3 regions of the Polaromonas sp. P4_F9 genome follow, and region 3 is predicted to be linked to each of the others. Evidence: predicted binding sites of a transcription regulator. Region 3 holds the regulator's gene; each other region holds the start of a gene.
What was found. The regulator FNR, encoded in region 3, switches genes on or off when oxygen is low (the NO sensors DNR and NnrR bind a similar motif). The targets are predictions, from matches to a motif close to TTGATNNNNATCAA.
Positions count from the first base shown of each region.

Region 1: AC1DUB_RS15835 (fatty acid desaturase) is a predicted target of FNR. The motif match lies at 3,808-3,821, and genes of this name have one in related genera.
Region 2: AC1DUB_RS24540 (universal stress protein) is a predicted target of FNR. The motif match lies at 8,057-8,070, and genes of this name have one in related genera.

Region 1 covers NZ_JBFUJT010000017.1:10,725-21,004, forward strand. The annotation lists gene AC1DUB_RS15810 (universal stress protein) at 1-341, opposite strand, end outside; gene AC1DUB_RS15815 (PAS domain-containing sensor histidine kinase) at 557-1,756, shown strand; gene AC1DUB_RS15820 (response regulator) at 1,753-2,397, shown strand; gene AC1DUB_RS15825 (response regulator) at 2,573-2,959, shown strand; gene AC1DUB_RS15830 (helix-turn-helix domain-containing protein) at 2,989-3,777, shown strand; gene AC1DUB_RS15835 (fatty acid desaturase) at 4,043-5,092, shown strand; gene AC1DUB_RS15840 (DUF4148 domain-containing protein) at 5,216-5,545, opposite strand; gene AC1DUB_RS15845 (LysR family transcriptional regulator) at 5,951-6,877, opposite strand; gene AC1DUB_RS15850 (DUF4148 domain-containing protein) at 7,087-7,374, shown strand; gene AC1DUB_RS15855 (cation:proton antiporter) at 7,664-9,010, opposite strand; gene fusA (elongation factor G) at 9,168-10,280, opposite strand, start outside.
Region 2 covers NZ_JBFUJT010000039.1:27,586-37,865, reverse strand. The annotation lists gene AC1DUB_RS24590 (ABC transporter ATP-binding protein) at 1-443, shown strand, start outside; gene AC1DUB_RS24585 (ABC transporter ATP-binding protein) at 436-1,140, shown strand; gene AC1DUB_RS24580 (potassium channel family protein) at 1,215-1,634, shown strand; gene AC1DUB_RS24575 (hypothetical protein) at 1,968-2,579, shown strand; gene AC1DUB_RS24570 (FAD-binding oxidoreductase) at 2,703-4,124, opposite strand; gene AC1DUB_RS24565 (carbon-nitrogen hydrolase family protein) at 4,250-5,191, opposite strand; gene AC1DUB_RS24560 (winged helix-turn-helix transcriptional regulator) at 5,296-6,045, shown strand; gene AC1DUB_RS24555 (hypothetical protein) at 6,209-6,517, opposite strand; gene AC1DUB_RS24550 (DUF2242 domain-containing protein) at 6,768-7,403, shown strand; gene trxC (thioredoxin TrxC) at 7,455-7,892, opposite strand; gene AC1DUB_RS24540 (universal stress protein) at 8,170-8,610, shown strand; gene AC1DUB_RS24535 (host attachment protein) at 8,648-9,088, shown strand; gene AC1DUB_RS24530 (methyltransferase family protein) at 9,340-9,801, shown strand; gene AC1DUB_RS24525 (hypothetical protein) at 10,028-10,280, shown strand, end outside.
Region 3 covers NZ_JBFUJT010000002.1:286,483-296,762, reverse strand. The annotation lists gene hutU (urocanate hydratase) at 1-1,584, opposite strand, end outside; gene hutC (histidine utilization repressor) at 1,761-2,471, shown strand; gene hutG (N-formylglutamate deformylase) at 2,564-3,421, shown strand; gene AC1DUB_RS03480 (universal stress protein) at 3,659-4,498, shown strand; gene AC1DUB_RS03475 (response regulator) at 4,700-5,089, shown strand; gene fnr (fumarate/nitrate reduction transcriptional regulator Fnr) at 5,115-5,939, shown strand; gene AC1DUB_RS03465 (DnaJ C-terminal domain-containing protein) at 5,953-6,867, shown strand; gene AC1DUB_RS03460 (chaperone modulator CbpM) at 6,864-7,214, shown strand; gene AC1DUB_RS03455 (hypothetical protein) at 7,299-7,772, shown strand; gene AC1DUB_RS03450 (DUF5676 family membrane protein) at 7,786-8,052, shown strand; gene AC1DUB_RS03445 (DUF2933 domain-containing protein) at 8,098-8,400, shown strand; gene AC1DUB_RS03440 (methyltransferase family protein) at 8,397-9,047, shown strand; gene AC1DUB_RS03435 (SHOCT domain-containing protein) at 9,106-9,339, shown strand; gene AC1DUB_RS03430 (heavy metal translocating P-type ATPase) at 9,436-10,280, shown strand, end outside.

The DNA.
Region 1 (10,280 bases), on a different contig from region 3:
CCTGCAACGATCAGGTCCGCGTTCCAGCGCTTCGCCGCATCGGCCACGGTTTCCGCCAGCCTCTCGCCGGATTTGTCGAACAGCATGGAGTCGGCTTCCACGCCGGCAGACTGGGCCATGGCCATGCCCTGATCCAGAATCTTTTCACCGGTCTCCCGCATGACGGTGACGAGGTCGCCGGAGTAGCCGTAGGGGTCGTAGGCCGTGAGGTAGGTCAGCTCTTCCATCACGTGGACCAGCCGCACCCGGCCGCCGAAGTCCCTGGCGAACTGCAAGGCGGTGACCAGGGCCTTGTTGGAGGTTTCGCTGCCGTCGACGGGCACGAGAATGCGTTTGTACATGGTGGGGCTCCTTTGCGGGTGATGGCCTGATGCCTGCAGTGTGGAGCGCTTGCCGTCGGGCCGGGTTGATGTCGATCAAACAGGGAAATACTTTGTTGACCGGATCGCCGCCGGGAGGCTGCGGGGGAACTGTACATGCGTTCAGCATCCACTTCTCCTCCTGACGACAGCCCGGCGGCGGGAGGCTTGGCGGACATGAGTTGTAAGATCACCGTGTGTTCAACCAAACAACGCCGGGAAAAACAAGCTCAACCAGCCGTGAGCGGGTCGGTGACGCCACCGTGTCCCCGCCGTCGGTGGCCGCCGCGCCCGAGTTGGCCCGTGCCGGCGGCGAAGCTGTCCAGCGCCCCGCAGGTGCCAGTGCAATGGACGCCACCGCTGCCCGGCTGGCGGGTCTGCTCGACTCGGCCATGGACGCCATCATCACCGTGGACGAAGAACAGCGCATCGTGCTGTACAACCGCGCGGCGGAGAAAATCTTCGGCTGGCCGAGCGCACAGGCGATGGGAGCACGCCTGGAAAAACTGATGCCGGAGCGCTTCCGCGGCAGCCATGCCGGGCATGTCCGCCAATTCAATACCACGGGCATCACCTCGAGGCGCATGGGCGACGGCACCGTGCTTTACGGGCAGCGCGCCAGCGGTGAAGAGTTTCCGATGGAAGCCTCCATCTCCCAGCTGGATACCGTGGACGGCAAGCTGTTCACCGTGATCCTGCGCGATGTCAGCGAGCGCATGCGCACCCAGGAAGAACTGAGCGCCTTCGCCGCCGCGGCCCACACCATTCGCGAAGGCGAGAAGACCCGTATCGCACGGGAACTGCATGACGAACTGGCCCAGTCGCTGACGGCCCTCAAGATGGACGCGATCTGGGTGCGCGACCAGTTGCCGGAGGGAGCGCAGGCGGCCGCCGCCAAGCTCGGCGAGATGCTGGCCATGCTCGACACCACGGTCGCAGCCACCCGCCGCATCGCCTCGGACCTGCGCCCGCTGCTGCTGGATGACCTGGGCCTGGCGCCGGCCATCGAGTGGCTGGTTCAAAATTTCAGCCAGCGCTCCGGCGTGGCCTGCACGCTCTCGGTGGATGACGAGGTGGAACTGCACGAGCCCTACGCCACCGCTGTTTTCCGTATCGTGCAGGAGTCGCTGGCCAATGTGGCCAAGCATGCGGAAGCCTCGCGCGTCGAGGTGAAAATCGAGCGGACGCCGGAGGCGGTCACCCTGCATGTTGCCGACAACGGCCGGGGCTTCTCGCCGGCCGCGCCACGCAGCCCCAATTCCCTGGGCCTCCTGGGCCTGCGCGAGCGTGCGCAGTTGCTCAAAGGGGCTGTCACCATCGATAGCCAGCCGGGGCAGGGGACCCGTATCGATGTGCGGATTCCGGTTCAGGTTCAGGAAGCGGGGGCAGCGGATTGATCAGGATCGTCATTGTGGATGACCACGCCATCGTGCGGGAAGGTCTCAAGCGCATCATTTCCTCGGCCGACGACATGGAGGTGGCCGGCGAGGCCGCCAATGGCGCCGAGGCCATGCAGCGGGTGCGTGAACTGTCGTTCGATGTACTGATGCTGGACCTGTCCATGCCGGGACGCAGCGGCATGGAGCTGATCAAGCTGGTTCGCGCCGAGAAGCCCAAGCTGCGCATCCTGGTGCTGAGCATGCACCAGGAGCTGCAGTACGCCGTGCGCGCCATCAAGTCCGGTGCCAGTGGCTACCTGACCAAGGAGAGCGCGCCGGCGCAACTGGAGCAGGCCATCCGCAAGATCGCCGCTGGCGGTGCTTTCATCAGTGCCGAGGTGGCCGAGCAGCTGGCGCTGGGCGCGATGCCGGGCAGCGAGGTCGCCGCGCACGGGACCCTGTCGGACCGCGAATTCGAAGTGTTCCGCCTGCTGGTCGCCGGTGTATCGGTCACCGACATCGCGGGCCGGCTCAACCTGTCGGTCAAGACGGTCAGCACGCACAAGTCCAACCTGATGCAGAAGATGGGTCTGCACAATCAAAGCGAGCTGATCCGCTACGCCATGCGGCACGGCCTGACCGACCAGTTCGAACCCTAAGAACCTGTTTACGATCTAAACGCGGCCTCGTTTAGATCGTAAACAGGTTCTTAGCCCGCTCGGAAAATTCCTAGGCCCCCTGCGGCGCCGGCCGAGGTAAATTTAGGGGCACGCCGAGGCCCACTTTCGACCTGCGCCGATGGCCCTGCGACCGCACCGCGGTCACAGTAGAGGCATGCTTCAGCGCCATACTTCCGCCATCAAGGTCTTCCTCGCCGAGGACTCCGCCATGATCCGCCAGCGCGTTGCCGTCTTGCTGGGCGCACGCGCCATCACTGTGGTGGGCGAGGCTGGCACGCCTCAGGCGTCGATCGACGGGATTCTTTCCGCGTGGCCCGATGTGGTGGTGCTGGATGTGCAGCTCGATGGCGGTTCAGGCATGCAGGTTCTGCGGGCCGTTCGCCTGGCTGCCCCCGGCATTGCCTTCGTCGTGTTCAGCAACAACTCGGCCCCGGCCTACCGCAAGCGTTATCTCGACGAGGGCGCCTACCGCTTCCTCGACAAGAGCACCGAATTCGACCAGCTCGCGCAGACGGTGGCGTCTGCGTGTGAGGTCGTGTAATGAAACCAACGACCCAGCAGGAGAAATGCATGCCTGGCCTCAACCTTGACACCCCCGCATCCCCGATCCGCTTTGTGCCCCGGCCGCCCCCGACGCGGGCCGGGACCGTCGCGCCCCTGAAAATCCTGTGCGCCAGCTGCCATCTGCGGGACTTGTGCCTGCCCTGCGGAATGACGGGCACCGATATGGCCCGCCTGGACAGTTTGAGGTTCGGGCGACGCAAGGTCAGGCTCGGAGAAGCCCTTTACCGCGCGGGTGATCGTTTCCAGTTCATTTATGCGGTGCGCAGCGGCACGTTCAAGTCCAGCCTCACGCTGGCGGATGGCCGCGAGCAGGTCAGCGCCTTTCACATGGCGGGCGAACTGATGGGCCTGGACGGTGTGGCCCACGGCACGCACGCGAGCAGCGCCACGGCGCTGGAGGACACCGAGGTCTGCGCCATTCCCTATGCCCACCTCACGGAACTGGCGGCGGGCAATGCGGGCACGCAGAACCTGGTCAGCCGCCTGATGAGCCGCGAGATCGTGCGCGAGCACAGCCTGATGATGCTGCTGGGCAGCATGAATGCCGAGGAGCGTCTGGCGGCTTTCCTGCTGAACCTGTCGCAACGGCTGAGAGCCCGCGGCTACTCGGCCAACGAGTTCCACCTCCGGATGTCCCGGGCCGAAATCGGCAGCTACCTGGGCATGAAGCTGGAGACCGTGAGCCGGACCTTTTCGGCTTTCCAGCACAAACGCCTGCTGGAAGTGGACAAGCGCCATATCCGCATCACCGATCCGGACGGCCTGACGCGGTCATTCGAGATGCATGTGCATTGAGTGCTTCGCAGGCCATCGAAGCACGGGCGGTTGATGTGAATCAAAGCGCCGCCGGGGCAGGCCCGCTAAGCTGACACGCTTTGACCCACGACCCTGCTGCGGCCTGATGGGCGGGTGCCTGCCTGACCGTCCACTCATCCCTTTTGCGTCAATGCAGCCGTCGCCGGGCGGACCGGGCGTCTGAACATGGCCGGGATCTCCTGTACGTCCTGCCGTCCTGCTGTCCTGCACTTGTTCCGCATCAACCACAACCTGCCGAAATTTCATGCCTGCTGATCTCACCGAAGCTATCCCGCCCCGAAAAATCATCCGCTCCTGGCTCGCACCCATCGCCACCAAAAACACCGCGTACGCGTTGCTCCTGGTGGTGTCGGACCTTGCCCTGTTCGCGCTGGCCATCTCTGCGACCGTACTGTTGGCCCAGCCTGCGCTGCAGGTGCTGGCGGCCATCCTGACCGGCCTGGTCATCGGGCGTCTTTTCATCCTGGGCCACGATGCCTGCCACCAGAGCCTGACCCCGCACCGCCGGCTCAACCGGTGGCTGGGGCGGCTGGTATTCATGCCGTCCCTCACGCCATACAGCCTCTGGGACGTTGGCCATAACGTGGTCCATCACGGTTACACCAACCTCAAGGACTTCGACTTTGTCTGGCAGCCGTATTCGATCGAAGCCTATCGGCGCATGCCCGCCTGGCGCAAGGTGTGTGAGCGCCTGTATCGAAGCGGCTGGGCGCCATGGCTTTACTACGGCGTTGAAATCTGGTGGAAGCGAATGTACTTCCCGTCGCGGGCGTTGATGCCCACACGCCGCGGCATTTTCACGGCCGACTGTCTGCTGGTCACCGCGGTAGCAGCCGCCTGGATTGCCGCGCTCGCCTATGCGGCATCCGCGACCGGCCAATCGGTCGCGTGGCTGCTCGGCGTCGCGTTGGTGCTGCCGCTTTTTGTCTGGAACGCCTTGATGGGTTTTGTCGTCTATGTCCATCACACGCATGCCAGCGTTGCCTGGTACGAGCAAAAAAACGACTGGTCGGCGGCCAGCCCTTTTGTTTCGACCACGGTGCACCTGACATTCGGTGCAGGCATCGGCTGCGCGCTGCACCACATCATGGAGCACACGGCGCATCACGTCGACATGAGCCTGCCGCTGTATCGCCTCAAGAAAGCGCAGGCGCTGCTCGAGAAAAAACTGCCGGGCCGAATTGTGATTCAGCCGTTTTCATGGGCATGGTATTTCCAGACGGCCCGGCGCTGCAAGCTCTACGATTTTGAGCGGCAATGCTGGACGGACTTTGCCGGAAGGCGAACGAGTTAGGGCCTGGCGCCCACCGCGAAATGCGGCACCTGAACGAGTGCACCCCGCCGCGCAAAAAGCGCGGCGGGGTGCGTGGCTGTCGCACCGCCAATGGGCCTGGGCCCGGGTGCTCAGGGTGCTTGTTTATTGAACAGCAGGATAGGCATGCTCCAGGGCGCTGACCGATACAACGGTACCCGACGACGCTTCGGCCTTGACTTCAGCACGGGTCCTGGTGCTGGCCGTTGTGCCGCTGAAGGCCGGGTCCTGGTAAGTGTTGCCGATGTTCACGCTGTAGCCTTCGCGCTGTGCCTGCAGCAATTCGGCCTGCACGTCAGCACGTGTTTTGGTGCTGACGGCGCTCACCTGGTCCAGCCGGTCCAGCGGATAGGGGTCGCGACCTTCGGCGAAGCTGTTGGCCGAGGCAAGTGCAGCGATGGCAAGAATGGAGGCAGAGACAAGAGTCGATTTCATGATGAATTTCCTTGAGAATGTTTTTGAAATATCCGGTCGGACGGGCTTTCTGCCCGAGGGGCCTTCATCGCTGAGTCGCTGTTTGTGGCTCATCGATGCACTGAACCTTGTTCCGCATCGTCGATAGACAAGTGTGCTTTGGCAGAACATTCCGTTGTCAAAACTGGAACAATGGAAGCGCCATATGCTGGAACTTTTTGACGCGTTAAAAGTTCTGGGTCGCTGCCCCATCAAGCGCAGCTACATTGCAGCCACGTTGATTGCACATGGCGAAATCGGACGATGCCGGACTCTCATTGCAGAAAGGACGTGCCACGCTCTGGCATGTCATATGGGGACTGATGGCCGGTTTTCCATGCCGGCCGCGGCTGCAGGGCGATGGCCTTGCGCTTGCGCGGTCAAGGCTCACTCGTGCCGCGCGTCGATTTTCTTGATCACAGTCCGCGTGGACTTGATCATGAATTCCAGAAACACGCTGGTTCTTGCCGGAATGAATTTGCGGCTGGGCAGTGCCGCATACAGGGTGTTGGTGCCCGTGATCCAGGGCGACAGGATTCGTTTGAGCTCGCCACTGTGGAGGTGGTTGGCCACCATGTGACTCGACTGGCTGATGATGCCGGCGCCATCGACGCAGGCGCGTATCAGCGTGTCGGAGTGGTTGACCAGCATGGCGGGCTCGATCGGCACTTCCAGCTCGCGCCTGTTCTCGTCGGGATTGATGAGGCGCCAGGTGCGGTGCCGGTTGGCCGGGGCCTTGATCCGCAGGCAGCGGTGCCGGGCGAGGTCTTCGGGCTGCTGCGGAATGCCATTGCGGCGCAGGTAGTCGGGTGAGGCGCACAGAATGCCGTCCGACGAGGCAATGGGCCGCGCAATGATGTTGGCGTCGAAGGTATCGGTCGCGCCCAGCAGCGTCAGGTCGTAGTCTTCCACCGGCGGCACGAGCGGCGAGTCGACGTAAATATCGAGCACGACCTTGGGATAGCGCCGCCCGAACTCGGCCACCAGCGGCCCCAGCACATGCACACCGAAGATGGGCGGCGTCAGGATGCGGATCACGCCGGACATCTCCTGGGCATGCGCCTGCGCCGCCGCGTGGGCCTCGTCGATGTCGCTCAGGATGTGGCGCACGCGAGCCAGGTAGGCAACACCTGCATCCGTCAGTGCCATGCGGCGGGTGGTGCGATGCAGCAGCCGCACGCCCAGATGGTCTTCCAGGTCGCTGACCAGCCGGGTCACCACGGCCGACGACATGTCGAATTTGCGCGCTGCGGCGGCAAAGCTGCCGTCGTCCACCACCTGTTGAAACACCCGCATTGATTGAAGACGGTCCATGGAATACCCTTGCTTTTCATTTGATTATTGCTGTTTTAGCAGCAATAAATTGTTAATTTTGCTGTTTTTTGATTTGCATGAACGGAATAAAGTTCGTCCATCGATGAGCCGGAACCCCCTTGCAAGGCGACTCACCGAGGCTGGACAGACGGGATAGATGAGCCCGCCATGCCCGGAAATGTCACTTTAACTTTGAGAGGACTTTCATCATGAAATCGAAATTGATTGCCAGCGCCGTTGTGGCGATTGCTGCCCTGACTTCCGTAGCCGCTTCGGCCCAGACCTTCAATTCCTATCTGTGGGATCAGATGAAAGTGCCTTCGACCCGCACGCGTGCTGAAGTCCAGGCCGAAGTGCTGCAGGGGCAGCATGAAGGGGCCACGGCCAGTTCCAGCGCCAGCGGCGCAACGACCCAGCAAAATCCGGGCGCGTCCAACGGCGACACGTCTGGTACTGCGTCCCAGGGCGCTGCCGTCGTGAAGTCCGTTCAGCAATAAGCGATACCCGCTGATGCAGCGGCAGGCGCCCGCTCCAGGCTGGCGTCCCCGTTGCAACATGCAAAGGCTCCGGCGCCGTAACAGATTCCGGGGCCTTTGTACGTGGTGGGTGCGCAGAGACCGTCCAGGCCCTTGCAGAATTGCCCAGTCACTGCCGTGGACGGCGGGCAGCTACTACAAAACAATAGCGGTTTGCGCCTCTCTTGCTTTAGCCGTCGGGGAGTCGGGGATTGGTTATGAATAACTTGATACACGCTGCAGCGGCCCCCTGTGCGGAGCGCTGCGGCTGTCACTCGGGTGGTGCGCCGGACATCGGTCGGTCGGCGTCCGGGCCCCGGCGCGATGTCTTGCGCGCCTCATAGCGCTTCATCAGCGGCGTGACCGAAATGCCGTGCGCAATCACCGAAGCAATCACCACCGCCAGCGTGATGGAAAGCAGGCGCTGGGCCAGTGCCGTTTCAATGTCGTGGCTGATGGCGTAGAGCAGGTAATACAGCGAGCCGATGCCGCGAATGCCGAACCAGCCCATCAGGCGGCGCTGCGCGCCCTTCACGGGCGTGCCCAGCAGGCCAAGGTACACGGCCAACGGGCGAATCACCAGGAACAGCACCGGGATGAACCACAGCACTTCGCCGTGAAAGCGTACCGTGGCAACCAGCACCCCCACGGTCAGCACCATGGCCACCTCGACAAAGCTTTCCAGCTGGCTGTTGAAGCGCTGCACCTCGTTCATCATGTGGGCGGGAGCTTCGGCACCCGACGCATGCTGTTCTGCCGCGCTCAGCTCGGGCGCAGGTGGGGCGACCGGGGCTTGCGGCAGCTCGTCAATGCGCCGGAGCGCCAGCCCGGCGGCGAACACGGCAAGGAAGCCGTAGGTCTGGCTGACCAGGGCCAGGCCGTAGGTCAGGGCGATCAGCCCCAGGGCAATGAATTCGTCGGAGCCCAGCGCCTCGCGATGGCGCATGCGCAGGTAGAGGATGACGCGGCCGATCAGCGAGCCCATCAGGTAGCCCAGCCCGAGGCCGCCGGCCACCGCCCACAGCACATCAACCGCCCACCAGCGCCAGCCGCCGTCGCCCAGTTCGTGCAGGCCCAGCAGGCCCAGCCCCAGCATGACGAAGGGGAAGGCCGAGCCGTCGTTGAGGCCGCCTTCGCCGGTGAGGCCAAAGCGCAGGCGATCCCGGTCCCCCGCATTGGCCACCTGTACGTCAGACGCCAGCACCGGGTCGGTGGGGGCCAGAATCGCGCCAAGCAGCACGGCCGCGCCCAGCGGCAAGCCGAGGCCCCACACGCCGAGTGCCGTGATCGCGCCCACCGTGGCCACCATCGACACCGTGGCCAGTTGCACTGGGATGCGCCAGCGCTGGTCCGTCAGCGGCAGTTTCAGCTTCATGCCTGCGGTGAACAGCGATATCAGCACGGCCACTTCGGTGAGCCGTTCCAGCAGCGCCACGTTCTTCAGCGCGTCAAGCTTGAGCAGGCCCAGTCCCATCGGCCCGATGGCCACGCCCACCCCGAGGTAGAGCATCGCCGCGCTCAGCGGCAGGCGCGCAATGAAGGAGCCGCTCAGGGTCATCACAATCAGCAAGGCGCCGACGATGATGCAGCCCAGGGTGAAAGCGTCCGGCTCCATCATGGTGGAGCGGACAGGTGGTGCGGCGGTGGTTGCCCTTCAGCGCAAAAGACGGTGCAAGTCATTTGCACAGCTTAAAGCAAACCCGTTCGGTGGGCGCTGGCCGCCGGGACCGTGATTTCATGATGCTTATGGCGGGGAACCTGGTCCGGCCTGATCACTACCTGCCCATTCCCTTTCCGCGAATGATGGCGTCGGACACATCGGCGGGCGCCTCCGTGTAGTGCTTGAACTCCATCGTGTAGGTGGCCCGGCCCTGCGTCAGTGAGCGCAGCGTCGTCGAGTAGCCGAACATTTCGCTCAGCGGTACTTCGGCGCGCACCAGCTTGCCGCCGCCCCCCGCAATGTCTTCCATGCCCTGGATCATGCCGCGGCGCGTTGACAGGTCGCCCATCACATGGCCCATGAAGTCTTCTGGCATTTCGACTTCAACCGCCATCATGGGCTCGAGCAAAATCGGCTTGGCGCGGCGCATCGCCTCCCTGAACGCGATGGCGCCGGCCATGCGGAAGGCGTTTTCATTCGAATCAACATCATGCGACGAGCCGAACACCAGCGTGGCCTTCACGTCAACCACCGGATAGCTGGCCAGCACGCCGGCCGTCAGGGCATCCTGGATGCCCTTGTCCACCGCCGGAATGTATTCGCGCGGCACCACGCCGCCCTTGACGGCATCAACGAACTCATAGCCCTTGCCCGGTGGCTGCGGCTCGACGTTCAGCACGGCATGGCCGTACTGCCCGCGCCCGCCCGACTGCTTGATGAACTTGCCTTCAACGTCCTTGACGGCCTGCTTGATCGTCTCGCGGTAGGCGACCTGGGGTTTGCCGACGGTCGCATCCACGCCGAACTCGCGCTTCATCCGGTCGACCAGAATCTCCAGGTGCAGCTCGCCCATGCCCGAGATGATGGTCTGGCCGGATTCCTCGTCGGTCTGCACCCGGAACGAGGGATCTTCCTGGGCCAGCCGGTGCAGCGCCACCCCCATCTTCTCCTGGTCGGCCTGGGTCTTGGGCTCGACGGCCTGGGAGATCACCGGCTCCGGAAAGACCATGCGCTCCAGCATGATCACCTTGTCCGGGTCGCACAGGGTGTCGCCGGTGGTCACGTCCTTCAGGCCCACCGCCGCCGCGATGTCGCCCGCATGCACTTCCTTGATTTCCTGGCGGACGTTGGCGTGCATCTGCAGCAGCCGCCCGAGCCGCTCCTTGCGCGTCTTGCCCGGGATGTACACCGTGTCGCCCGTCTTGACCACGCCCGAATAGACGCGAAA
Region 2 (10,280 bases), on a different contig from region 3:
AGCACGGGCTCGGTGCCCGCTGGTGGCAATCGCTGGGCCGCAGTGACGCAGTGGCCGCGCGCTGCGAGCAACTGCTTGAGCAGTTCCACCTGCTAGAGGTGATGAACCAGCCGACCCGCGTGCTGGCCTACGGCAAGCGCCGGCTGCTGGAAATCGCGATTGCGCTGGCCTGCGAGCCGCGGGTGCTGCTGCTCGACGAGCCCGTGGCCGGTGTGCCGGCCGGCGAGCGCGAGGAACTGCTGCAAACCGTCGCGGCGCTGCCGGCCGACGTGTCGGTGTTGCTGATCGAACACGACATGGACCTGGTGTTCAGCTTTGCCACGCGCATGACGGTACTGGTCAATGGCACGGTGCTCACCGAAGGCGATCCGCAACAGATTGCGAACGATCCCGAAGTCAAGGCGGTGTACCTGGGCCACGGCGAGGAGGCCCATCATGAATGAACTGCTGAAGGTCGAGCAATTGAGTGCAGGTTATGGCGAGGCGATTGTGCTCAACAACATTTCGCTGGCGCTGGACGAAGGCAAGACACTGGCGCTGCTGGGGCGCAACGGCACCGGCAAGACCACGCTGATCAACACGCTGGCCGGCGCCACGCGCCAGCACAGCGGCAGCATCACACTGGGCGGGCTGGCTTTGCACAAGCTGGCCTCGCACGAGCGTGCGGCCGTGGGCATCGGCTGGGTGCCGCAGGAGCGCAACATCTTCAAGTCGCTGACCGTCCACGAAAACCTGACCGCCGTGGCGCGGCCGGGCCGCTGGACGCCGGAGCGGGTGTACGAGATGTTTCCGCGTCTGGCCGAACGCAAGACCAACCTGGGCACGCAGCTGTCGGGTGGCGAGCAGCAGATGCTGGCGGTGGGCCGCGCGCTGGTGCTCAACCCGCGCCTGCTGCTGCTCGACGAGCCGCTCGAAGGCCTGGCGCCCATCATTGTGGAAGAGCTGCTGCGGGCGATTCGCCGCATCACGCGCGAAGAGGGCTTGTCGGCCATCATCGTCGAGCAGCATCCGCAGGCCATCCTGGCGATCTCCGACAGCGCTGTCGTGCTCGACCGCGGCACCGTGGTGCATGCCGGCACCGCGCGGCAGTTGCGCGAGCAGCCACAGTTGCTGGAGCACCTGCTGGGGGTGGCGCGCTAGCGTGGTGCAACACCACACTACGCCCTTGATCCAGCGCAACACGGGGGCAGCCGGTGCTGCGGTACAGTGCCTCCATGATGAACTGGCAACATCGCAAACATCTTGTCACCCGCCGCGGCGTGAGGTACTCGCTGGTGCTGTGCCTGCTGATTCTGGGCCTGGGCGGCGTGGGCTTCTGGATCGTCGAGCCGCGCGTCGTCACCCTGGCTGACGGGCTGTGGCTGGCCTTCACCACGGCCGCTACCGTCGGCTATGGCGACATTGTTCCCAGCACCGATTTGTCGCGCGCATTTGCCGTGCTGGTGGTGCTGCTGGGCCTGGCTGTGCTGTCGCTGGTGACGGCCTCCGTGGCGGCCATGTTTGTTGAAACCGAAGAGCGGCAAATCGAACGCGACCTGATGCACGCCATCGGCGCACTGCGCGCCGAGGTGAAAAGCCTGCACGATGAGCTGCGCGAGCTCAAGGCAACGCGCCAGGCCGACCCGCCTGGCTGAGCCGGCCGCCTGTCCCGGTACATCTCCATTGGCGCATCACCTCCGGGGCCGGCGCACCCCGACCTTTGCGGTCACTTTATGGGTCAAAAGTGCATTTGGATACCACTGAAGTCGCGACGTAAATACCGGGTAAATCTCCGTTTTCCTTACACGGCGTTCACAAATGCAGGCCAACAATGAACGCACTGAATCAAAGATCCCGATAACAGAACCCCGGAACGCAGCGATTCAGAAAGCAGCTCCCACAGCCGCTTGCCGACCCTGGTTTGAAATGCCAGCGGCTGCAAATGGCCATTCGAGTTGTCGGTTATCCAATCCAAAGCAGGAGATCCCATGAAATCGAAACTTTTAACCCTCTCGCTACTGGCGTCCGCCTTGTTTGCCAGCCTGGGCCTCGCTCCGGTGATGGCGCAAAGCACCTACACGCCCGGCATTGACCAGACGCAGGCTGCGATCAGCGCGCGCATCCAGGAAGGCCTGGCCTCGGGTCGCATCACACCTTCGGAGGCGCAGGCGCTTTACCGCCGTGACCGCGAGATCCAGATGCGCGAAAACCAGTTCAGGGCCAACGGCGACGTCTCACCCCAGGAGCGCCAGCAACTGCGGGCCGACCTCAGCGCCCTGACCGCTGAAGTTGAACGCCTGATTGCCAACCGCGACGTGGTGGGCCAGCCCGGCTACCCCGGCAATCCCGGTACCCCCGGCATCGACAATCGCCAGGTCAATATCAGCGAGCGCATTGACGAGGGCGTGCGCACCGGCCGCATCACCCAGCGTGAAGCCGATAGGCTGCACAGCCGCGAGCGCCGCATTGCACGCCATGAGGCCGCCTTCAAGTCTGACGGTGTGGTGACCCAGCAGGAACGCCGCCAGCTGCGCGATGAACTGACCGCACTGCGCCAGGAGGTGGAGCGCATGATGCACAACCGCCGTGGACGTGGCTAGGAAGCTTTGAGAAGGCATCAGGCGTGTGCGCACGCGCAGCGCTTGATGTGTCTCAAGTCGAAGGCATGAAGCCATCAAGCCAGGCAGCTTGGCCCGAGAGGGTCGAGCTGACTGGCTATCAGTTCAACCAGAGACACTCTTTGTGTGGCGAAAAAAGTTTTCGGGGTCGTATTTGCGCTTGAGCGCCGCGAGTCTGTCCAGGTTGGATCGGCCATACGCGGCCTCGATGCGGTCCTGGCCCTCGTCCTCAGTCAGGAAGTTGATGTATGACCCGCCTGTCGAGCAGGAGCGCGTCGCTTCGAAGCAGTCCCGCGCCCACTTGACATTGATGTCGTCATCGCCCGGCTTCTCCCAGGAGCCAGCGATGTTCAGAACATAGGCTGCGTCTCGATTGCCTGCCGGCGAGTACCCGGCAGGCAGCTCGCCCAACGCACCTTGTATCTGGAACAGGAGGATGGCCGAATGGGGCGATCGAATTCGGCCCGCATGCTCCACGGCGACGTCAATGGTCTGACGATCGATGCCTGGCAGGTAGTGTGACTTCCAGTTATAGCGCCGTCCTTTGGGCTGCGTGGCATCAAGCAGACTCTGCATCTGCGTATAGGGCCGACGCGTCATGATGTCGGCCACTGGCCGACCAAGCCCGCGCAGCGGCGCAATCAATGCTTCTCCGTCTTCGACCTTGCCGGAGTGGCAGACGAAGATGGCGACGATCGGCTTGCCGTGCACATCCTTCGGGAGCCAAGGTGCCGGCGGCGCAATCCGCAGAACAGCCACGCTGGTCAATTCGCGCGGCGCCCCTGCGCTGAACTCACGGTAGGCGTCGAGAACTTCGCTTGCGTCGTCGCCGTGCCACGCGATCGCGCCTCCCAGGATTTCGGGGCCGACGGGAAAGAGTCGGTACTCAAAGGATGTGACGATTCCGAAGTTGCCGCTGCCGCCACGCAGCGCCCAGAACAGGTCCTCGTTCTCGTCCGCAGACACACGCAAGACGTCGCCGCCGGCGGTCACCACTTCCATCGAGACCACGTTGTCGCAGGTCCAGCCGTGGGGACGCGTGAGGTAGCCAAATCCGCCGCCGACGGTGAGGCCTGCAATCCCGGTGGCAGAAACAAAACCGAGCACGGCTGCGAGCCCGTGCAGCTGTGTCTCGCGGTCGACGTCGGCCAGTGTGCAGCCGGCTTGCGCGCGAGCCGTGCGGCGCACTGGATCGACCCAAACGCCTCTCAGCGGTGACATGTCGATCATGAGGCCGCCCTCGCAGACCGCAAGGCCTGCGATATTGTGGCCGCCGCCGCGCACGGAACTGAGAAGCCCGTGCTGACGCGCGAACCGAACGGCCTGCACGACATCGACCGTCCCGGTGCAGCGAGCCACCAAGCCAGGGCGACGATCGATCATCGCGTTCCAGATCTTGCGCGACTCCTCGTATTCCGGGTCATCCGCAGTCAGCACCTGGCCTTTGAATGCGGCCTTGAACGACTGCAGGACCTCCGGCGAAAGGTCCACTGTCCCGCCGTCCATTCGTGTAAGTTTGATAGCCATGAGTCATCTCCAGGAAGAGTGATGAAATTTGGGGTCTTGCTGCCGGTTGCCGGCCGCCATCCTGGCAAGTGTTCGAGCGACGGAACGGGTCGGCTGGTCCTGCAATCAATCCGGGCGCGCGGCGCTTACCCGTCAACGTAGCGCACGGGTGTCACCGGCGCGCGACGCACCTGTAGCTCGAAGATGTCCGGTCGCGCGTAGTGCCCGGTGACGTCGAGCGTTCGGCGTGACGGCGCGACGCGCGCGGTATCGATCTCTGCATACAAGATGCCGGCCTCTCGGCGCAATGGGCCCGCGACGACCTTCCCCATGGGATCGACCACCACCGAATCGCCGTCGTTGATCCATTCCTCGGGATCGGGGAACAACTCTGCGCGGGCCGGGAAGTCCTGCGGAATGTCACTGGCACGCAGCGCCGTGCCGCTACCGACCACCCAGCACCGACCTTCGAGCGCGATATGGCGCATCGTGCCGATCCAGGCGTCCCCACTGTCGTAGGTGGGCGCGACGTAGATCTCCACGCCCTGGGCGTAGAGCGCGTAGCGCGCCAGCGGCATGTAGTTCTCCCAGCAGATGAGGCAGCCGATCCGGCCGGCAGGCGTGTCGACCACGCGCAACCCGGACGCGTCGCCCAAGCCATGAACCATGCGTTCCGGGTTGGTTGGCATCAACTTGCGGTGCCGGTTCTGCACCCTGCCGTCGGTACCAATGGTAACGACGGTGTTGTACAGCGTCCCGCCGCCACGCTCCCGATCCCGCTCATTGATGCCGCACACGATCGTCACGTTATGGGCGCGGGCGGCCTCGCACAGCTCGGCCAGGTCGCCGCCGCCGACGTCAACCGCGTTGGCGAGCAAGCGGGCATGCAATTGGCCCATGACGGCGCCATCCCTTCCTGCCGCGAGTCGCCATATCCAGGACGGGTAACCCGGAATGAATGACTCGGGAAAGACGATCAGCGATGCCCCCGCCGCTGCGGCTTCGGCGACCCATTGCACGGCTCTTGTGATGGTGGCGCCACAGTCGAGCAAGACCGGCGGGCGCTGAATGATGGCAATCTTCGTCATGGCGTTCTTTCTCGGGCAGACGTGCCCTACATGGACAGCTTGCGCGTGACTGGGCGCCCAGACTAGTCCAGAATCTGAAGCGTTTACGCTCTGGAGACGATGCGATGGAAAAAACCTACGGTCAGTTCTGCACCGTTGCAAGGGGTGCCGAGGTGTTGTGCGAGCACTGGACGCCGCTGGTTGTGCGCGAGTTGCTGTGCGGCAGCAAGCGCTTCAACGAGCTGCATCGCGGCGTACCGCGAATGTCCACCAGCCTGCTGGCGCAGCGGCTTCAACGTCTCGAGGAATTCGGTGTCGTGCGCCGCGACGCCGTCGGCAAGGTTTGGGAATACAGCCTCACAGAGGCCGGCGAGGCACTCCGACCCATTGTCATGGTGCTTGGCCATTGGGGTGCGCAGTGGATTGGCAGCCGCCTGCGCGACGATGAACTGGATGCGGGCTTGCTCATGTGGGATATGCGCCGATTCGCGTGCATCCAGGAGTTCCCGTCCAGGCCCGTGGTCATCCACTTCCAGTTCCGCGACGCACGGCCTCGCGAGCGCGCCTGGTGGCTCGTAGTGGAGGACGGCGTGGCCGACCTGTGTCGCGACGACCCAGGGCGCGAGCTGACGCTCGTGGTGGATGCTTCCGTGCGCGCGTTGACCGAAGTGTGGGCGGGTGACCGCACGCCTCAGCAGGCCCTTCAGTCGCGCGAGATCCGTGTTGATGGGGCGAAGCGCGACGCGGAAAACCTATGGCGGTGGCTGGGCACGAGCGCGTTCGCCTCGACGCGACGCGCCGCGAGACGGATGTCCCCGAGCAGCCAATCTCTGACGCCATCGCTGGTTGGCCGCGGACCCGAAGCGCATTTGTAATTTTGGACGCGCAGGCCAGGTCGGCCGTGACTGCACTGGGTGGTCGCCCGACAGTCGCCGGTCGCCACCGGCAGCAACTGGCCGAGAGCGTGAGTTCGACACCCGCAAATGCCGCCACTGTCGGCGCCCCATAAGTTCTGGAACTTCGAGCGCACCATGATGTCTAGCGCAGCGCCAGCAGCATCTGGTCGGTTGCGTAGTTGCAGTCCTGCGGCCCGCGCTGGCAAAAGCGGGCAATGGCGTCCACATCCACCGGCACGGTCGCAAGCCCCGGCCGCTCCACCTTCAAGTTGCCGTCGGGTGTCGGCTGCACGGTGTACGCCGGATACTGCTGAGTGATCTTTGCCGCCAGCAGCTTTTGCCAGCTGGGCGCCTCGGTGCAGGCGGCCAGTGTGAGCAAGGCGGCCAGCGCGCCGGCAGCCAGGCCCCGGGCGCGGTGTTTGCGTTTGTAATGGATGTAGCAGGGCTTCATCAGGCCTACTTTAGCGATTTCCTGAAATAAAAGAGGCTCTTGCCAAGTAACTGCGGCGAACCACGGCGACAGGTAGCTATCAAAATAATAGCGTACCTGCCGTGTGGCCCGAAGCCGGTGGAAACGTCCTACGACAGTCTGGGTGCAAACCGTGCGTTTGCGCCGGGTCCATGGTTTAGGGTGTTGTGAGGGCGTCGGCGAAGTTTTTAAAATCGCCTGAACGTCTCTGGGTGTGTCAGCATGGGGGGTGATGCCTGATGAACCTGTAGAAATGTTGATGCTGGGGAGTGTTTTACCTGTGAAGCTGTTTTGCCTGACTTACCGTCAATCTCCATTGGTGTCTCCATGGGTGCCATTGCTGCTGGGCCTTTGCGGCCTGTCAGCCTTGCTGGCAGGGTGCGCAAGCAATGTGAAGGCCTTCCCGCTGCAGGAAAAGTTTGGTTCCACCGCGACGTACTCCCGGCTGTTTGACGCCACCCCCGCGCAAACCTGCGAGGCCGCGCGACGGGCGCTGCTGAGCCAGGGTTACATCATCAACACCGTCAGGGCCGACCTGGTGGAGGGCCAGAAGAGCTTCCAGCCCGAGCCCGAGGCCCACCTGCAGATGATGATCCGGGTGGTGTGCGCGCCCGAGAGCCCCAGCGGAAAAATCAGCCTGGGTTTTGTCACCGCACTGCAGGACAGCTACGCCCTGAAAAAAAGCAACAACTCCGCCAGCGTGGGCGTGGGTGCGATCGGCTCGCTCTCGCTGCCCTTCAGTTCGAGCAATGATGCGATGGTCAAGGTGGGCAGCCAGACCATCACCTCCGATGCGTTTTATGACAGCTTTTTTGACCTGTTGAAGCGCTACCTGGCTACGGATGAGTCAGTGGGCATCTCCCCCTGATCTCCCCTTGAGAAAACCCCGGTCAGGCCGATCCGGCCGTGCTGGCCGCCGTCAGCGCAGCTTGGACTGCACCCAGCGCACGATGTCCGCCGCGCCCATGGCGCCCGCTTGGCGCGCTACCTCGCGGCCGTTCTGGAACAGCGCCAGCGTGGGAATGCTGCGGATGTTGAAGCGTGCGCCCAGGTTGGGCACGGCCTCGGTGTCTACCTTGGCCACGCGCACCCTGGGCTCCAGTTGCGCGGCAGCCTGCTCGTAGCCAAGCGCCATCTGGCGGCAGGGCCCGCACCACGGCGCCCAAAAATCCACCAGCACCGGAATCTGGTTGCGACTGATGTGTTTGTCAAAAGCCGCTTCGTCCAGCGCGGTGGAATGCGCGGTGAAAAGCGCCTGTTTGCAGCTGCCGCAATTCGGCGCACTGCCGAGCTGGTCTGCGCGGACGCGGTTGGTGGTGTGGCAGTGCGGGCAGACGATGTGCAGGGATTCAGTCATATTCGTGCACCTTGGGGCCGTGGCGACCCATTTCAAGCGCGTCCCCCGCTTTTCGACGGGCGTGGCCGGCTGGCTAGGGCGCAAGTCCCGCCGACCACGGCCCGCCAAATGCCCAATTGCCCAATTGCCCAATTGCCACTTACCACCTACTAATTGCAGCGAGTTTGACGCGGATCAAAGGCCCGTCCATCCCCCGGTTGCATCATCAAATCGGTGTCATCAAACCAACTGCTGGCCGGGCCTTGCCTGCCCGCCATTTTCAAAAGCGAGGCCCGCCATGTTCAAACACATTCTTCTGGCTACTGACGGCTCCGCCGCCTCGGAGCATGCAGCCGAACTGGCTGTCGGTCTTGCGCGCACACACGGCGCCAAGCTCACGGCGGTGTTTGTCATCGACCCCTATCCTTACCTGAGCCTGGGCGAGACCAACCCGTACGGCTTCAATGCCTACATGGCGGCCGCGCAGGCCCGGGCCGCAGAAGCCCACGCCAGGGTGATGGAGATCGCCGGGCGGGGTGATGACCAGCTGGCGGTGGAGCTTCGCATGGTGGAGGAGGTCGGATCCGCGCGCGGCATTTTGCTGACCGCCGAAAACGAGGGCGCCGACCTCGTCGTGGTCGGCTCGCACGGGCGCTCCGGCTTCGGCCGCCTGATGCTGGGCAGCGTGGCCAACCGGGTGGTGGCCGAGTCGGCGTTGCCCGTGCTGGTGGCGCGCTGACCTTGGGGCGGTAACCCTAACCTTGACGGATTCGATCATGAAGCCAGAATGGATACTGATTGCCAACGCCGCCCACGCCCGCCTGCTGTCGCACGACCGCGGCAGCCCCATGGTGGTCCTCAAGAGCTTTGAGCATCCGCAAGGCCGCAGCAAGGTCAGCGAGCTGGCCGACGACAGGATGGGGCGCGAAAATACTGACCAGGGCATGGGTGGCACGGCTTATCAGCCGCGAATGGATGCCAAACACAAGGAAAACCTGCGCTTTGCGCGTGAACTGGCCGACTACCTGGAGCCGTATGCCCAGCAGGACAGCTTCCGCTCACTCGCCATCTTTGCGTCCAGCCCCTTCCTGGGCGAGCTCGAAAGCGAACTCGGTTCGGCCACCACGCGCCTGCTGACCTACCTGCAAGACCTGGACCTCACCAGCTTGGGCCTGGGCGAAGTCGAGCGGCGAATTGCGCAGGAGATGGCGCGCTGATTGGCGGCAAAAAAATCACTTTTGCTGTCACTGGGCAGGAAGTGGAGAGTAGGGAGTAGGGAGTAGGGAGTAGGGAAGGATGGCACGGGGCGGGCTGTTGCCCCCGCAGCGATTCACCGCTGGTTGGGCTTTGTGCCCTTTCTCTTTTTTTAAAGTCCCTTGAAGCCTCTTTTGGGGGCCAATGGGCGAAGATGGCGGTCTGGGGTGCTCCGGTGCCCGGTCAATCTGTCATTTTGTCCATCGGTCTTCACATGCCCAACCTTGAACTCAGGATTCCGCCACCCCTGGTAGCCGTTTTGGTGGGCAGCGCGATGTGGGGTGTGTCGCTGATTGCACCGGGCATCGACACCCCCGCGGCTGTACGCATGGCCGTGGTGGTGGCGCTGGTGCTGATCGGCGCCGGCTTTGAGATGTCCGGCATCCTCGCCTTCCGGCGTGCCAAAACCACCGTCAACCCCCTGCGGCCCGACAAATCCTCCCGGCTGGTCAGCTCGGGTGTTTACCGGTTCACCCGAAACCCGATGTATGTGGGCCTGGTATTCATGCTTCTGGCCTGGGCCGCCCATTTGTCATGCGCCTGGGCCGTGCTGGGGTTGCCGGTGTTTGTGCGCTACATCACCCGCTTCCAGATCAAACCCGAAGAAAAAGCGCTGGCCGCCCTGTTTGGCCGCCACTACACCGACTATCGGGCCCGCGTCAGGCGCTGGTTGTGAGGGCTCACCCAGCTGCGCTGCATTCCCGCCGCTCCCGCCGCCAGCGGTCGCAAGACGCCGGCCCTGCCTTGACACAAAACGTTCCCGTGCATCAAAACAGGTCCGCCCAGTGGTTTAAGCTAGGCCGACCGGGTAATGCGGCCCGTTCGCCCTGAAGCTGAACAGGTCTGATCCTGCCGCCCTTGCCTTGCCCTTTACCCTTCACACAAGAAAACTGAACGTCGCGATGGAACTTCTTCCCCTGGTGCTGCTGTTGGCGGTGGCTTATTTCTTGCTCAAGAAAAGTGAGCAACGCAAACGCATTGTTTTGCTGGCCAGCCATCTGGGCAACTACCAGATTGAAAAGCTGATGGAGACCCTGGCCGAAGGCTACCTGCGCGCACTCGGCGAGAAAGATCTGGAGCGCCGCGATCAGATCTGGCGCTACCTCGACTCGACCGAAACCCAGTTGTGCGAGCAATTCAACAAGTTCTGCGCCG
Region 3 (10,280 bases):
TTCGGGGGTACCGTCACACACAATGACCACGCCTGCGTGCTGCGAGTAACCCATGCCCACGCCGCCGCCATGGTGCAGGCTGACCCAGGTGGCGCCGCTGGCCGTGTTGAGCAGGGCATTGAGCAGCGGCCAGTCGCTCACGGCATCGCTGCCGTCCTGCATGGCCTCGGTTTCGCGATTCGGCGAGGCGACGGAGCCGCTGTCGAGGTGGTCGCGGCCGATCACGATGGGCGCCTTCAGCTCGCCGCTTTTCACCATCTCGTTGAAGGCCAGGCCCGCCCGGTGGCGCTCGCCCAGGCCAATCCAGCAAATGCGCGCCGGCAGGCCCTGGAAGCTGATGCGCTCCTCGGCCATGTCAAGCCAGCGGTGCAGGGGCTTGTTGTCGGGAAACAGTTCTTTCATCTTCGCATCGGTCTTGCGGATGTCTTCCGGATCGCCCGACAGCGCCACCCATCGGAAAGGCCCGACGCCGCGGCAAAACAGCGGCCGGATGTAGGCGGGCACAAAGCCGGGGTAGTCAAAGGCATTGGCCACGCCGAAGTCCTTGGCAACCTGGCGCAGGTTGTTGCCGTAGTCCACGGTGGGAATGCCCATGGCGTGAAAAGCCAGCATGGCCTTGACGTGCACCGCGCAGGACTCGCCGGCGGCTTTTGTCAGCGCGGCATGCTGCGCCGGGTTCTTTTGCGCGGCCTGCCATCGGGCCACCGTCCAGCCCGCCGGCAGGTAGCCATTGATGATGTCGTGGGCCGAGGTCTGGTCGGTCACGATGTCGGGGCGGATGCCGCCGGCCTGCGCGCGCCTGACCAGTTCCGGCACGATCTCGGCCGCATTGCCGCACAGCGCAATGGAGATGGCCTCCTTGCGCGACGTGTGGTGCTGGATCATCTCCAGCGCTTCGTCGAGGTTGGCGGCCTGCTTGTCCACATAGCGCGTCCTCAGGCGAAAGTCGATGCGCGACTGCTGGCATTCGATGTTGAGGGAACAGGCGCCGGCAAAGGTGGCTGCCAGCGGCTGCGCGCCACCCATGCCACCCAGCCCTGCCGTCAGTACCCAGCGGCCCGCCAGGTCGCCATTGAAGTGCTGGCGGCCCGCTTCCACAAAGGTCTCATACGTGCCCTGCACGATGCCCTGCGTGCCGATGTAGATCCAGCTGCCGGCCGTCATCTGGCCGTACATCATGAGGCCGGCCCGGTCGAGTTCATTGAAGTGTTCCCAGGTGGCCCATTTGGGCACGAGGTTGGAATTGGCGATGAGGACGCGCGGCGCGCCCGCATGGGTGCGGAACACGCCGACCGGCTTGCCGGACTGCACCAGCAGCGTCTCGTCGGCCTTGAGCTTGCGCAGCGAGTCCAGGATGGCATCAAACGCCGGCCAGTTGCGCGCCGCCTTGCCAATGCCGCCGTACACCACCAGTTCGTCGGGGTTTTCCGCGACTTCCGGGTCCAGGTTGTTCTGGATCATGCGGTAAGCCGCTTCGATCTGCCAGTTGGCGCAGGTGAGGGAGCTTCCCCGGGGGGCGCGGACCGGGCGGGCCTGGCTACCCTGGAAGGGGGTGTTGGAAAGATCCGGCATGAGATCCGACATGAGACAGGCTCCATGTAACAAAAAGAAAAAACTTTGGCGCAGCTTCGGGCCCGGGCTTCAGGCTTTGGTTGGTTAAATCGTAGTTGTCTATACAACTTGTGTCAACTGGAGTAATCTACGGCCTGCGGCAGCCTCTTTTAGAGGGCGCCAATTGTTTTTTCTTACTCCGGCTAAAAATGGCAACCACTCCATTGCCCGCTTATGGGCAGGTCAAGGCATTCATCAAAACGCGCATCAGTGCCGGTACCTGGAGGCCCGGTGATCCGGTGCCCAGCGAGGCCGTGCTGATGGCGCAATTTGGCGTCAGCCGCATGACGGTCAACCGTGCGCTGCGCGAGCTCATGGGCGAGGGCCTGGTCACGCGCATCCAGGGCTCGGGAACCTTCGTGGCCGAGCTGCACCGCATTTCTTCAACGCTGACCATTCGTGATATTCATGAGGAAGTCATTGAGCGGGGCCACACCCATAGCTCGCGGGTGTTGCGGGCGGAGTCCGAAAAAGCCAGCGCCGACGTGGCGCGCACCCTGGGCCTGCGCACGGGCGGGCGTGTGTTTCACACCATATTGATTCATCTGGAAAACGGCGTGCCCATCCAGTACGAAGACCGCTATGTCAACCCGGCGGCGGCACCCAACTACCTGAAGACCGACTTCACGCAGACGACGCCCACCTACCACCTGCTGGAAGAAGCGCCGCTCACCGAAGCCAGCTATTCAATTGAAGCCTGCCTGCCGACAGCACTGGAGGCCAGGCACCTCGACATCAAGCCAGGCGAAGCCTGCCTGGCGATGATGCGCCGCACCGTGAGCGGCGCCCACATTGCCAGCGTGGCACGGCTGGTGTACCCCGGTTCGCGCTACAGCTTTGCCGGAAAGTTCCAGGCATGAGGAAGCAGTGAAATGAGCGGGAAATGAGCGGGGAAGTGACCTTGTCAATATCAATGATCAATGGAGTCAGTGAGATGAATGGAGTGAATCAGATGAATGAAGTCAGCGGGGCAAGCGAGGCGAATCAGGTGGGGCAGGGGGATCAGAACCCGGCCTGTACCTTGCGGCACGGCACGGTTCCCCTGCTGGTGAGCATGCCGCATATCGGCACGGCCATTCCACCGGAGCTGCAGGCGGCCTACATGCCCGAGGCGCTGAAAGTGGAAGACACCGACTGGCACCTGCAGACGCTTTACAGCTTCCTGCCGGAAATCGGCGCCAGTGTGTTGACGCCGCACTATTCACGCTATGTGATTGACCTCAACCGCCCACCGGATGACGCCCCGATGTACCCCGGTGCGTCCAATACCGAACTCTGCCCCACCCGGTTTTTCTCGGGTGCGCCGCTCTACCAGCCCGGTCGCGAGCCCACTCCCGATGAGCGCGCAAGGCGGCGCGAGGCCTACTGGCAGCCCTACCATGCGGCCCTGGCCGCCGAGTTGGCGCGTCTCAAGGCCCTGCACGGCTATGCCTTGCTGTGGGATGCCCACAGCATCCGTTCGCAGATTCCCTGGCTGTTTGATGGCACGTTGCCCGACCTCAACATCGGGACGGCCGACGGCGCCAGCGCCCATGAAGCCATCACCGCATCGGTCGCGCAGGCCTGCGCTGCGCTTTCCGGCATCACGACAGCCGTCAACGGCCGCTTCAAGGGCGGCTACATCACGCGCCACTATGGCCAGCCGTCCAGCAATGTGCACGCTGTGCAGCTGGAGATGTGCCAGAGCCTGTACATGCAAGAAGTGCCGCCCTTCGCCTACGACGAGGCGCTGGCTTCCCGCATCCAGCCTCTGTTGAAAAATATGCTCTCCAGCGCGCTTTCTGCCTGCCGAAGCTGCCATGAAAAGTGAAGCGGATTTTGCCGGCGTGAGCCTGGTTACAGGTCGGCAGGCAGGGAGGTAAGCAGGCCCGGCCCGGAGCAACCGGGCTGATACCGTGACGCCGGGGCGCGGCGGTCTGCGGCGCTGCGCCCTCATCCTTGTGGGGTGCTGCCCCCACTTTCGGGAAGGGGATTGACGATTGTTAACAGGCGCCGGTGCGGGGCGCGTTACCGTGGGGGGACCGCAACTTCTCGATGGAGTGCTTCCATGAAATCCTCCCTGATGCAATTGCTGGTTCACTTTGACGCCTCGCGGCGCGCGGCGCCGCGCCTGGAGTTCGCACGCCAGCTCGCGCGGCGGCACGGTGCCGCGGTGGCCGCGCTCTATGCGGTCACACCGAGTTTCGCGATGCCGCCGTTTGCGCCCACGCTCGGCCCCGGTACCGCCGTCAGCTTGCGCGAGGTTGACGACGAGCGGCTGGCCAGGGCGCGCACCACCTTCGATCGCGCGCTGGCCTCGACCGGCGTACCGGTCTCTTGGGGCGAGCTGACCGACTATCCCGTGGCCGGTGCCTTCGCGCAGCAGGCGTTTTATGCCGACCTGCTGGTACTGGGCCAGCACGACCCTTCGGATATCGAGTCCTCGGACGTGCCATCCGATTTCGCGGAAACCGTGATGGCGATCAGTGGCAGGCCGGCCCTGATCCTGCCCTACGCCGTGGTGCCGCCGACCGTCGGCGAGGCGGTGGTGATCGCCTGGAAGCCGACGCGGGAGGCGGCGCATGCTGTCACCGCGGCCATGCCCCTGCTGCAGAGTGCGCAGCGTGTTCATGTGGTCAGCTGGTCGGCTGACGAGCCCGTCGTCGGTGGCGTTGCGCTGGACCTGGCTGGCTATCTGAAGCGCCATGGCGTTGAGGCGACCTGGCATCGCCAGGGCGACGAACCCGACGGGCTGGGCGAGCTGCTGCTGTCATGCGCCTTCGACCTCACAGCCGACCTGCTGGTGATGGGCTGCTACGGCCATAGCCGCGCGCGCGAGTGGCTGGTGGGAGGCACCTCGCGGGCAGTTTTGCAGTCCATGACCCTGCCGGTGCTGATGGCGCACTGACCGCCGGCCCGGTCCGCCGTCGGGTCACAGGGCGCCGGGGCCGACCCTCTGCCAGCCCCCAGACCCGGGCAAGCCTGCTTGCCGCTCGGACAATTCCTAGGCGGCCTCGGTGCAGTGGACATCGCCGTTCCGGATTTTTCCGACGGGGGAATTCAGCCACCACCGATGGTGCATCGGCCCAGGCACGAGCACACTGACTCAATGGCTGATGTCCCCTCCTCCGTCAAGGTTTTCCTGGCCGACGATTCGGCCCTGATCCGCGGTCGTGTCGCTACGATGCTCGGCGTCAGCGACATGACCATTGTTGGTGAGGCCGAGACGCCGCAGGCGTCGATCGACGGCATTCTGGCCACGGCGCCCGATGTGGTGGTGCTGGACGCCCAGCTGGACGGTGGTTCGGGCCTGCAGGTATTGCGCGCCGTGCGTCAGGCCGCACCCCAAATCGCTTTCGTCGTCTTCAGCAACAACGCGGGCCCTGCCTACCGCAAGCGCTACCTGCGCGAGGGTGCTGTCCGCTTCCTCGACAAAAGCACCGAATCCGATCAACTTGCCCAGGCTGTTGCGGGAGCATCGCAGCACCCTGCGCATTGACGACCGTCTCACCAAGGGGAAAATCATGTCAACCGCCACACTCACACGCACCCAGGAGCGCACACAGGAGCGTACGCAGGAAGCACCCGCCAGCGACCTGCGGGTCATTCCGATTCGACAGGCCATGGGGGACGCGCAGGTCGCGCCTTTGGGGATACCCTGCTCCAGCTGCCACCTGTGCGATCTGTGCCTGCCCTGCGGCATGACAGACGGCGGCGTGGAGTGCCTGGACAGCCTGACGTTCGGGCGTCGCAAGGTCAAGGCTGGCCAGACGCTCTTTGACGAGGGCGACCACTTTCAGTTCATTTATGCCGTGCGCAGCGGCACCTTCAAGTCCAGCCTGATGCTGGCCGATGGCCGCGAGCAGATCAGTGGCTTTCACATGGCCGGAGAGCTGATTGGCCTGGACGGCGTGGCCTACGGCAAGCACGCCAGCAGCGCTGTCGCCCTGGAGGATACCGAGGTCTGCGTCATTCCCTATGCACAACTGACCCGGCTGGCAAGCGGTAACGCCAGCATGCAGAACATGGTCAGCCGGCTGATGAGCCGCGAGATCATCCGGGAGCACAGCCTGATGCTGCTGCTGGGCAGCATGAACGCCGAGGAACGGCTGGCGGCGTTTCTGCTGAACCTGTCGCAGCGCCTGAAGGCCCGCGGCTACTCGGCCAGCGAATTTCACCTGCGGATGACGCGCGCCGAAATCGGCAGCTACCTGGGCATGAAGCTGGAAACCGTCAGCCGCACTTTCTCGGCCTTCCAGCAGCAGGGTTTGCTTGAAGTCGACAAGCGCCACATCCGCATCGTCAACCTGGTCGGCCTGACGCGGGTCTTCGAGATGCACGTGCACTGAAGGCGGCACCGGTATGAAATACAAGGACTATTACGCCGCGTTGGATGTGCCGCGGGACGCCGATGCCGAACAGATCAAGAAGGCCTACCGTAAATTGGCGCGCCAGCACCACCCGGATGTCTCCAAGGCGCCCGGCACCGAAGCCCGGTTCAAGGAGGTGGCAGAGGCGTACGCGACGCTGAAGGACCCCGAGAAGCGCGCTGCGTACGACGAGCTCGGTCGCCGCCCGGCCGGTGAAGAGTTCGCGCCGCCGCCGCAATGGAGCCATGAATACGCCTCGGACGGACAGTCGTTCGAGGACATCGACCTGGCCGACCTGCTGGCTGCGCTGGGCCGCGGGCACCGTGGCTCGCGGCGCGGGCCGGTGCCCCTGCATGGGCGCGACTACGAGACGGTTGTGCGCATTGGCCTGGAAGAGGCGCACCGGGGCACCCGGCTCAACCTGGATCTGGCGCACGAGGCGGGCGGCTCGCGTACCCTGGAGGTCACCATTCCGCCGGGCGTGAGTGAAGGCCAGAAGCTGCGCTTGCGCGGCAAGGGTGGCAAGGGCAGCCATGGTGGCGCCGACGGCGATATCTATTTGCACATCACGCTGGCACCGCATCCGGTGTTCCGCGCCGACCACCACGACTTGTACTTCGACCTGGCGCTTGCGCCGTGGGAGGCGGCGCTGGGCGCCGATGTGGAAGTGCCCACGCTGGACGAGCCGGTGATGCTCACGGTGCCTCCGGGCACGCGCTCGGGGCGCAAGCTGCGCCTGCGCGGGCGGGGCCTGGCCAACGGCCGCAGCGGGCGCGGCCACCTGTATGCCGTCATCCATGTTGACGTACCCGCCACCCTGACCGCGCGGGAGCGTGAGTTGTTCCAGGAGTTGGCCCGTAGCTCGCACTTCAACCCACGACGTCGTGGACAAGGAGAAGCAACATGAAAACACAGTCGCTTGAATACACCTGGCTGGACGCCCGCGAAACCGTGACGATCTCCGACTTGTCCCGGGCCTGCGGTCTGAGTGCGGCCGAACTGGACGAATTGGTGGAGTACGGCGCACTGCGGCCGCTGGAGCAGCACCGGGTGGAGCGTCTCTTCAGCGCCGAATACGTCATGCCGCTGCGTAGCGTCGGCAGGCTGCGTATGGACTTCGACCTGGACCTGTTCACCGTGGCGCTGCTCTTCGGTTACCTCAATCGCATCGAGGCACTGGAGCGCCAGGTGCGGTCGCTGCAGGCCCAGTTGCCCGGGCACGAACGGTACGCCGGCGAGGGCGTAGACACATGAAATTGGCGCCGGGCTGGCTTGCCGGCCTGTCGCTACCCCGGGGCGGTTGCCTGTTCACCTTGACTTTCACGATTGGAGTTAACCATGTCACACCTTCATCAAACCGTACTGGGTATCACCCTGGCTTCAGCAGGCGTCGGCGTTTGGGCGCAGACCGCTGCAGAACATGCGCAGCATCACCCGAACGTTGCCGCGGCCGGCCAGCCTCCGGCCGGGCAGGCAGGTCCTGCCCCCGGGCCGGCCAGTGCCGATCGCATGGCCGCCATGGACCGCCAGATGAAAGCCATGCGCGAGATGCGCGAAAAGATGGCCAACGCCAAGACGCCGGAAGAGCGCAACGCGCTGATGGCCGAGCACATGAAGACCATGCAGGAGGGCATGGCGACGATGAACATGATGGGCGGCCCGGGCATGGGCCCCATGGGCGGCATGCAGGGCGGCAAACCCATGGCGGGAACCATGAACGAGCGCCAGCAGATGATGGAAAAGCGCATGGACATGATGCAGTCCATGATGCAGATGATGATGGATCGACTGCCCCCACCGGCTACCAAATGAAGGCGCCCTCATCATGAACCCGACAACCCTGCCGCCCCTTCGCACAGGCATTGCGCTGGCCATCACCGTCGGGGTGTTCTATGCCCTGTGCGCACTGGTCTGGGCGCTGGCACCCGGCCCGTTCCTGGGGCTCATGAACAACCTGTTCCACGGCATGGACTTCAGCCCGCTGGTGCAACAGCGGCCCTTCGCCTGGGCCGGGTTCCTGGCGGTGCTTTTCGTGCTCAGCGCGTGGCCCTGCTTGCCGGGGCATTCTTCGCCTGGGTGCTCAACCGCCTGACGCGTTGATCGCCTTGCATTTCCGGAGAAGCAAATGAACCACGAAATGAACCACGAAATTGGCCACGACCCGGGCCACGACCAGCATGACGCTGAACCCAGGGGCTTCTGGCGTTCGCGCTACGCCCTCGGCCTGTTCGTGCTGGGTGCCATCGCCGCGTATTTCCTGCTGAGAGAACACCGTGCCCATGTGTTCGGCGCGCTGCCGTATTTGCTGTTGCTGGCCTGTCCCCTGATGCACCTCTTCATGCACCATGGGCATGGTCATCACCATGGCCATCACCGGCCCAGAGCCGGGCCACAAAGACCAAACCAGCCGGATCAACCGGACCAGCGAGGACCATCATGAGCCACGATCAACCGGCCTACGGGCTGTGGCTGCTGGTCATCCTCAACTCGGCCGTCTTCATCCTGTTTGCCTTCAGCTTCTTCAAGCCGGCCACGACGCGTGACTGGCGAAGCTTTGGGGCATTTTCGGCCTTCATCGTGGCCCTGTTTGTCGAGATGTACGGATTCCCGCTGACCCTCTACCTGTTGTCGGGCTGGCTCCAGACCCGGTATCCGGGTCTGGACATCCTGTCCCATGACACCGGTCACCTGTGGTCGACGCTGCTGGGCGCCAAAGGTGATCCGCACCTCGGACCGCTGCACATCGCCAGCTATGTCTTCCTCGGCGGCGGCTTCTGGCTGCTGTCGAGCGCATGGAATGTGCTGTACCACGCCCAGCGCCGCGGCGCGCTGGCGACCACCGGCCCCTACGCGCGCATCCGGCATCCGCAGTATGTTGCGTTTGCATTGATCATGCTGGGCTTCCTGTTCCAGTGGCCCACCTTGCTCACGCTGTTGATGTTCCCGATGCTGCTGGCCATGTACGGGCGTCTGGCGATCACTGAAGAAGCGGAAATGCGTGCGCAATTCGGCGACGCCTACGAGAGCTACGCCCGGCGAACGCCCCGGTTCTTCCCTCATTGGAGTCAGGCTTCAACCGCAGGCTGAGCCTGTGACAACCAAACGTTAAAGGTAAAAGTAAAAGGCAACGGTCAAAGGATTCTGTATGTTTTACGGTTACATGATGGGCATGCATACCCTGTGGTGGTTGTTCTGGATTGCCGTGGTGATCGCGCTGGTCTTCTGGGGTCGGGGTGGATCTCCCGTGCACCGTGAGCCTCCGCGTGAGACGCCTCACGAGGTGTTGCGCCGTCGCCTGGCGAGCGGCGAAATCAGCGCGGAAGAATATGAAAAACGCAAGGTGATTCTGGATCAGGATACCTGGCAGGCAATGTCATGAATTTCAGACTCAGGTATAGACATGAATCCTCACACGCCATCCTTACGTTCGCCAGAGCCCATGCATCTTGAAACGGCAGACAGCGGGCACCCTGCCATGCCCCATGCGCATGGCGCTGGGGCCGCTGAATCAACGTCCCTGAACGACCCGGTGTGCGGCATGCCCGTCACAGCGCGTTCCGCGCATTGGCACGAGCATGATGGACGGCTCTATTACTTCTGCAGCGCGCACTGCAAGAGCAAGTTCGGTGCAGACCCGGCTCGATTCGTCGCCCCGGAGCTGACTCCCGGGCAGGAGGCGCCAGCGCCCGCTGGCGCGATTTACACCTGCCCAATGCACCCGGAGATACGCCAGGACCATCCCGGCAACTGCCCCAAGTGCGGCATGACCCTCGAACCCCTGTTGCCCGAACTCGAAGAGGGCGAGAACGCGGAGCTTGTCGATTTCCAGCGGCGCTTCTGGTGGACGCTGCCGCTGACCGGGGTTGTCACCGTGATGGCGATGTTCGGCCACAGGCTGAACTGGTTTGACATGGCTGTGCAAAGCTGGATCGAGTTGGTCCTGTCCCTGCCCATCGTGCTGTGGGCTGGCTGGCCGTTCTTCCAGCGTGGCTGGCAGTCCGTGCTGAATCGCAGCCCCAACATGTGGACGCTGATTGGTCTGGGAACCGGTTCCGCCTTCGTCTACAGCATGGTGGCGACCGTTGCACCCCAGGTGTTTCCGGCCTCGTTTGTGTCCATGGGACGCGTGGCCGTGTATTTTGAAGCGGCTGCCGTGATCATCTCGCTGACGCTGCTGGGCCAGGTGCTGGAGCTCAAGGCGCGGTCGCAGACGTCGGCCGCGATCAGGTCCCTGCTCGGCTTGGCACCCAAGACTGCCCGGCGCATCCGGGCCGACGGCAGTGAGGAGGACGTGCCTTTGAACCACGTCCATGTCGGCGA